2 regions of the Nonomuraea sp. NPDC051941 genome follow, and region 2 is predicted to be linked to the other one. Evidence: riboswitches for the same ligand, from Rfam matches in the RefSeq annotation. Region 2 holds a riboswitch; the other holds the start of a gene.
What was found. A riboswitch is a leader RNA that binds a small molecule or an ion and turns the genes downstream of it on or off. The one in region 2 is predicted to bind cyclic di-AMP.

Region 1 (3,215 bases), on a different contig from region 2:
GCGTTCCGTGCGCTGCAGGGGCTCGGCGCGGGCGCGCTGCTGCCGCTGTCGATGGCGTTGGTGATGGAGATGTTCCCTCCGGGTACGAACGGCGCCCGCGTGCAGGGTGCGCTCGGCGGCGTGATGGGCCTGACGTACCTGGCCGGGCCGTTCCTGGGCGGGTTGTTCACCGACCACGCGACCTGGCGGTGGGCCTTCTACGTGAACGTGCCGATCGGCCTCGTGCTGATCGCGATCGTCGCGCGCCGCCTGCCGAACCGGCCGGGCGTGGGCGGCGGCGGGCGCCCCGACTACGCGGGCATCGCGGTCTTCACCGTGGCCATCAGCGCGCTGCTGCTGGGCCTGACGGAGAAGGGCCTGGACGGCAACACCTGGACCGACGCCGCCGTGGCCGGGCCGATCGTGCTCGCGGCCGCGTTGCTGGCGGTGTTCGTGCTGGTCGAGAGGCGGGCGGTCAGCCCGATCATGCCCATGCACCTGTTCGGCAACCGCACCTACACGCTCGTGAACGTCACGTCCTTCTTCACGGCCTTCTGCATGTACGCCGGCGTGGTGTTCCTGCCGCGTTACTTCCAGCAGTCCCTCGGCGTCAGCGCCACCGAGTCCGGGCTGAGGATCTACCCGATGACGCTGGCCATGGTCCTGGGCAGCGTCGTCATGGGCACGCTCATGTCCAGGACCAGGGTCTACAAGCCGTGGCTGGTCGCCTCCCCGTTCCTGCTCGTCGCGGGCACCCTGCTCTGCCTGAACCTGACCGCGCACACCAACGGGCTGCTGCTGGCCGGCTGGATGCTGCTGATCGGGCTGGGCATGGGCCCGATGCTGTCCGGCCTGACCGTGGCCTCCCAGCAGTCCGTCGAGCCGCAGTACATCGGCGTCGCCTCCGCGAACCTGACCTTCTTCCGCCAGATCGGCGGCTCCGTGGCGCTGGCCGTCGGCGGCACCCTCTACAGCTCGACGGTCACGGTGGACGCGCCCGTGCACGGCCTGGCCGCCGCGCACGCCTCCGCCGCGGCGGCGGTCATCCCGTCGCTGGGGGTGGCAGGGGCGCTGCTCGCCCTGATCGCGCTGGTGGCGATGCCGGCCAGGCGGCTGGAGGTGCCCGCCACGCCGCAGAACAGGGTTGAGGCCAGTTTCGCGTCATAAGCGGCGCCATGCGAAGCTGTGATAGTCCCCAACACCATGGAGGTCCTCATGGCGGAAACACCGGAGCCGGAAGTCAGCGAGACTCCCGAGGACGAGATGAAGCGCAGGTTCCGCGAGGCGCTGGAGCGCAAGCGTAACCAGCACGCGGACTCGGGCGCGGGTGGCAAGGGCGGCGACCCATCGAAGATCCACGGGGCGCACGGTCCGGCTGCGAGTAAAAGATCGTTCAGGCGCAAGAGCGGCGGCTGAGGCCGGGAATTTCAAGGGGGTACGGCAATGCCGTGCCCCCTTTCTCTATGCCGGAGGCAGGTAGATCTTTACACCGATTCATGACGAACTGTTTGTGTTTGTCCGGAATACGTGGTTAGAGTGATGCCCACTTACCAGCCGGTGGCGTGGACCACACAAGGGAACCAGCCGGCTGGCGCCTAATCCCGATCACTCGGGAGCCGGGGACCCACCTCCCTGGGGTGAATCCGACCTTGCGTCGGTAGGGCAACTCCACCGCCCGAACCCGTCAGCTAACCCGGTAGGCGAGATGGAGAGGACTTATGCAGAACTTGAATGATCACGTAGAACACCCATACAGCGTGATGACGGCCGCCCTCTGAGCGGTCCCTTCTCCAGGTTCGTTTCGCGCTCCGCGTAGCTTTCCCCCTGTCAGGTGCTTTCCCCTGCTACGCCCTTTTTCAAGCGAGCGCAATCTCCCTGCCCCCTCGCGAAGGACTGTACTTTTCATGTCTGCACGTTCTGGTTTGCGTACCCTCGCTCTGCTCACCGCCTCCACCGTCGGCGCGCTCACCATCGCCGGCACCGCGGCCCACGCCGACTCCAACACGGACGAGAAGGTCCTGCTCAAGGGCTCGACCACCGCTTCGTACTTCTGGGACGACTCCTCCGGCCGCGCCGGGGACACCGGTCTGCCCGCCAGCGGCAAGCCCATGCAGAAAGGTCTGGCCGCCAGCCCGAGCTGGCCGCTCATGACCGAGGGATACGTGATCCACGACGGCAAGAAGCTGCCCTTCTTCGTCGGCGACCGCGGTCCGGGCGTGCCCTCCAACAACGGCGTCATGCTCGACCTGGACGGCAAGACGTTCGCGGAGCTGACCGGCGGCTCGTTCAACATGGAGACGCTCGGCGTCGACGGCGTCGGCGGCCAGGGGCACATCAAGGTCGACTACGTCATCACCAAGTGGGGCAACGGTCCCGGCAAGAAGAACTACCCGGTCCCGTTCTCGACCGGCGCCTGGTCCGAGCGCGACGACAACCCGGCCGAGCCCCCGGCGGCCGGTGCGGCCGTGCCGCCGCCGGCGCGCGAGGCCGGAGAGTGGAGCGCCAGCACGGGCGCCGTCGTCGCCAGCGCCGTGGCCGCGGTGGGCGGCGGCGTGGTGCTCGCCAGCGACCGCGTTCGCAATCTTCTCAAGGGCTGAACTTTACGGACCTGGACCAGAATGTCATTCTGGTCCTCGTGACCACCCGCGTAGCCGCGAACGGCATCGAAATCGCCTACGAGAGCTTCGGCTCGCACGAGGGGCGCCCCCTGCTCCTCATCATGGGGCTCGGCGCGCAGCTCATCCACTGGGATGAAGGGCTCTGCGCGCTGCTGGCGGACCAGGGACACCACGTCGTACGGTTCGACAACCGCGACGCCGGTCTCTCCACACACTTCCACGACAAGGGCGTTCCCGCGATGGGGGCGCCCTCGCCGTATCTGCTGGACGACCTGGCCGACGACTCGGCGGGACTCATGGACGCGCTGGGCTGGCCGGCCGCCCACGTGGTCGGGGCGTCGATGGGCGGCATGATCGCCCAGGCGCTGGCCATCCGCCACCCGGACCGGGTGCTGACCCTGACCTCGATCATGTCCACCCCCGGCCCCTCGGCGGCCCCGCCCACCGAGGCCGCGCTCGCCACCCTCATGGCCGCGCCCCCCGCCGACCGCGAAGCGGTCCAGGCCCAGGCGGTGCGGACCTGGTCGGTCATCGGCTCGCCCGGATACGAGCTGGACCGCGAGCGGATCACCCTGCTGGCCGGACTCGCGTTCGACCGCTGCTTCGACCCCGGCGGGA
Region 2 (3,215 bases):
TGCGCCGTCGTCGGCACGCCCGGCGTGTACAACCCGGAGCTCGGCCGCCTGGAGTTCGCCCCCAACCTGCCCGGCTCCGACCTGGCCGAGCGCCTGCGCGCCGAGATGGAGGTCGACCTCGTCATCGAGAACGACATCAACCTGGCCGCCGTCGGCGAGCACACGCACGGGGCGGGGCGCGGCAAGTCCAACTTCGCGCTGGTGTCCGTCGGCACCGGCGTCGGGATGGGCATCGTGATCAACGGTGAGCTGTACGTGGGCGCCCGGGGAGCGGCGGGGGAGGTCTCGTACCTGCCCGCGACCGAGGACCCGGCGCCGCCGGCCGGTGACGCCCTGGCCCACGGCGCCACGGAGGCGGTCGCCGCCGCGCCCGGAGTGGTCCGCGCGGCCCGCGCCGCCGGCCTGAGCCTGCGGACGGCCAAGAAGGTCTTCGCCGCGGCGGCCTCCGGTGACAGAGTGGCCCGCTCGGTGGTGGAGGCCGAGGGGCGCCGCATCGGCGGCCTGCTGGTGGCGGTGGCCGCCGTGCTGGATCCGGAGGTGATCGTGCTCAGCGGCGGCGTGGGCCGCAACCTGGACCTCCTGGGGGAGTCCATCGAAGCCCGCATCGCCGAGCTCGGCCCGCTGCGGCCGTCGGTGGTGGCCAGCACGCTGGGGGACAGCGGCGTCCTGCTGGGCGCGGTGGCCCGCGCCAGGACCCGCGCCTGGGAGCTCATCTTCGACGCCCGCCTCCCCTGACCGTCGCGTGGGGAGGCGGACGCCGCGGCCTCCTACAGGGTGGCCGTGAGGGTGGTGGGCGTTTCGTCGCGCTGCTTCTGGAGCTTGGACCAGAGCCGTACGCCCTTGCGGTCGGGGCGGACGCCACCCACGAAGGACTCTCTGCGCCAGGAGGTCAGGCGCTCTTCCTTGACCACGTCACCCGTGTGCGGCGAGTGGACCATGTAGCCGGGCCGGGAGATCATCCCGACATGCCCGAGGCCGTGGAAGAAGACCAGATCGCCGGGTTTGAGGTCCTTCCAGTCGATCTTCTGGGTGAACGCGCCGTACTGTTCGGCGGCGGTGCGGGGGAGTTCGATTCCGGCGTGCTCGTACGCCCTGAGCATGAGCCCGGAGCAGTCGTATCCGCTCGGGCTGGCGCCGCCCCACACGTACGGGGTGCCGCGCTTGCTCATGGCGAACTTGATGGCGACCTTCCAGGCGGGCGTCGGAGCCTGTTCCTCCTGGATTTCCTTGATCTGGCCGCCGGTCAGGGTGGTGAGGTCGTCGATCTTGGCCGAGGCATGGGCTGGGGAGGCCAGCATGAGCCCGGCGGCGCCCGCCGCCAGGACAATGGCGATTCGAGACAGGGGTCTGTCCTTCCATAAGGCCGGCCGGGTTAGCTGACGGGCTCGGGCCTGGAAGTAGCCCTACGGCATGGGGGTGCCGACTCGCCCCAGGGGGAATGTGGGTCCCCGGCTCCACGCAACGGCGCGCGGATTAGGCTGGTCGGTGACTTTAACGAAACGGTCAAAGAACCGCAATACCGGACAAAGGGGTCGTCCGAAAGATGAGATGAAGTGTTCGTCAGCCGAGACGACGCGGTAAGGTACCGCCCATGGAGTCGCGTAACATCCGTCTGGCCGTCATCCCCGGCGATGGGATCGGCACCGAGGTCGTGGCCGAAGGGCTCAAGGTCCTGGAGGCAGTGGGCACGAAGATCGAGCCCACTCACTACGACCTGGGAGCCGCACGCTATCACCGTACCGGCGAGACGCTGCCCGACGCCGTGCTCGAAGAGCTGCGCGGCTACGACGCGATCCTGCTCGGCGCCGTGGGCGACCCCAGCGTGCCGCCGGGCATCCTCGAGCGCGATCTGCTGCTGCGGCTCCGCTTCGAGTTCGACCACTACGTCAACCTGCGCCCGGTCAAGCTGTTCCCCGGCGTGGAGACCCCGCTGGCCGACACGCCGCCGGAGAACATCGACATGATCGTCGTCCGCGAGGGCACCGAGGGCCTCTACGCGGGCACCGGTGGCGCCATGCGGCGCGGCACCCCGCACGAGATCGCCACCCAGGAGTCGCTCAACACCGCCTACGGTGTCGAGCGCGTGGTGCGCTACGCGTTCGAGAAGGCCGTCACGCGGCCGCGCAAGAAGCTGACGCTCGTCCACAAGACCAACGTCCTCACCTTCGCCGGTGACCTGTGGCAGCGCACGGTCAACCGCCTGGCGGCGGAATACCCCGACGTCACGACCGACTACTGCCACATCGACGCGGCCTCGATGTTCTTCGTGAGCCAGCCGGAGCGGTTCGACGTGGTCGTCACCGACAACCTGTTCGGCGACATCATCACCGACCTGGGCGCCGCCATCGCGGGCGGCATCGGCCTGGCCGCCAGCGGCAACATCAACCCCGAGCGGTCCGCGCCGAGCATGTTCGAGCCGGTGCACGGCAGCGCCCCCGACATCGCCGGCCAGGGCAAGGCCGACCCGACCGCGACCATCCTGTCCGTCGCCATGCTCCTCGACCACCTGGGCCTGCACACCGAGGCGGCCAAGGTCGAGCAGGCGGTCGCCGATGACATCCTCGAGCGGCTGGCCGGCTGGGCGGGTCGCACCACCCACGAGATCGGTGACGACATCACCGCGCGAGTATCCGGCTAGGACCGCCTAGCCCCCAACGCGCCTGGTGGTCCGACGAGGGCCGCCAGGCGCTTTTTTGCGTCCAAAAGGGCTGATCGCCCCATTGGCCGCTTGCCATCCCATATAGCGAGACAATAGGAAGTACCGGGACTGTCTTCCGGGCAGCGCCCGCTCACCAGCACCGATCCGCAGATTTCTTGTAGATTTGGGCAGATTCGCAGAGAGAAGGACCGACGTCATGACCATCGCTCAGAAGCTCAGCTTCGACGTGCAGCTATCCGACCACGCTCGCACCGCGGCCGAGCGGGAGCAGGTACTGGCGAACCCCGGCTTCGGGCAGACCTTCACGGATCACATGGTCTCGATCGACTACACCGAGGGGCAGGGCTGGCACGACGCCAAGCTCCTTCCGTACGGCCCGCTCTCGCTCGACCCGGCCACCTCGGTCTTCCACTACGCGCAGGAGCTGTTCGAGGGGCTCAAGGCCTACCGCCAGGCCAACGGCTCGATCGTCGCGTTCCGCCCGTACGCGAACGCCGCCCGCTTCAACCGCTCCGCGCTCCGGATGGCCATGCCGGAGCTGCCGGAGGAGGCTTTC

Region 1: linked by a shared signal. The riboswitch ahead of ACIHFD_RS05745 (hypothetical protein) and the one ahead of ACIHFD_RS50895 (C40 family peptidase) in region 2 are both predicted to bind cyclic di-AMP.

What each region holds. Positions count from the first base shown of each region.
Region 1 is NZ_JBIUCF010000002.1:414,077-417,291, reverse strand. It holds gene ACIHFD_RS05755 (MDR family MFS transporter) at 1-1,146, shown strand, start outside; gene ACIHFD_RS05750 (DUF5302 domain-containing protein) at 1,195-1,395, shown strand; cyclic di-AMP (ydaO/yuaA leader) riboswitch at 1,562-1,697, shown strand; gene ACIHFD_RS05745 (hypothetical protein) at 1,884-2,576, shown strand; gene ACIHFD_RS05740 (alpha/beta fold hydrolase) at 2,615-3,215, shown strand, end outside.
Region 2 is NZ_JBIUCF010000045.1:89,586-92,800, reverse strand. It holds gene ACIHFD_RS50900 (ROK family protein) at 1-735, shown strand, start outside; gene ACIHFD_RS50895 (C40 family peptidase) at 768-1,298, opposite strand; cyclic di-AMP (ydaO/yuaA leader) riboswitch at 1,347-1,490, opposite strand; gene ACIHFD_RS50890 (3-isopropylmalate dehydrogenase) at 1,592-2,638, shown strand; gene ACIHFD_RS50885 (branched-chain amino acid aminotransferase) at 2,856-3,215, shown strand, end outside.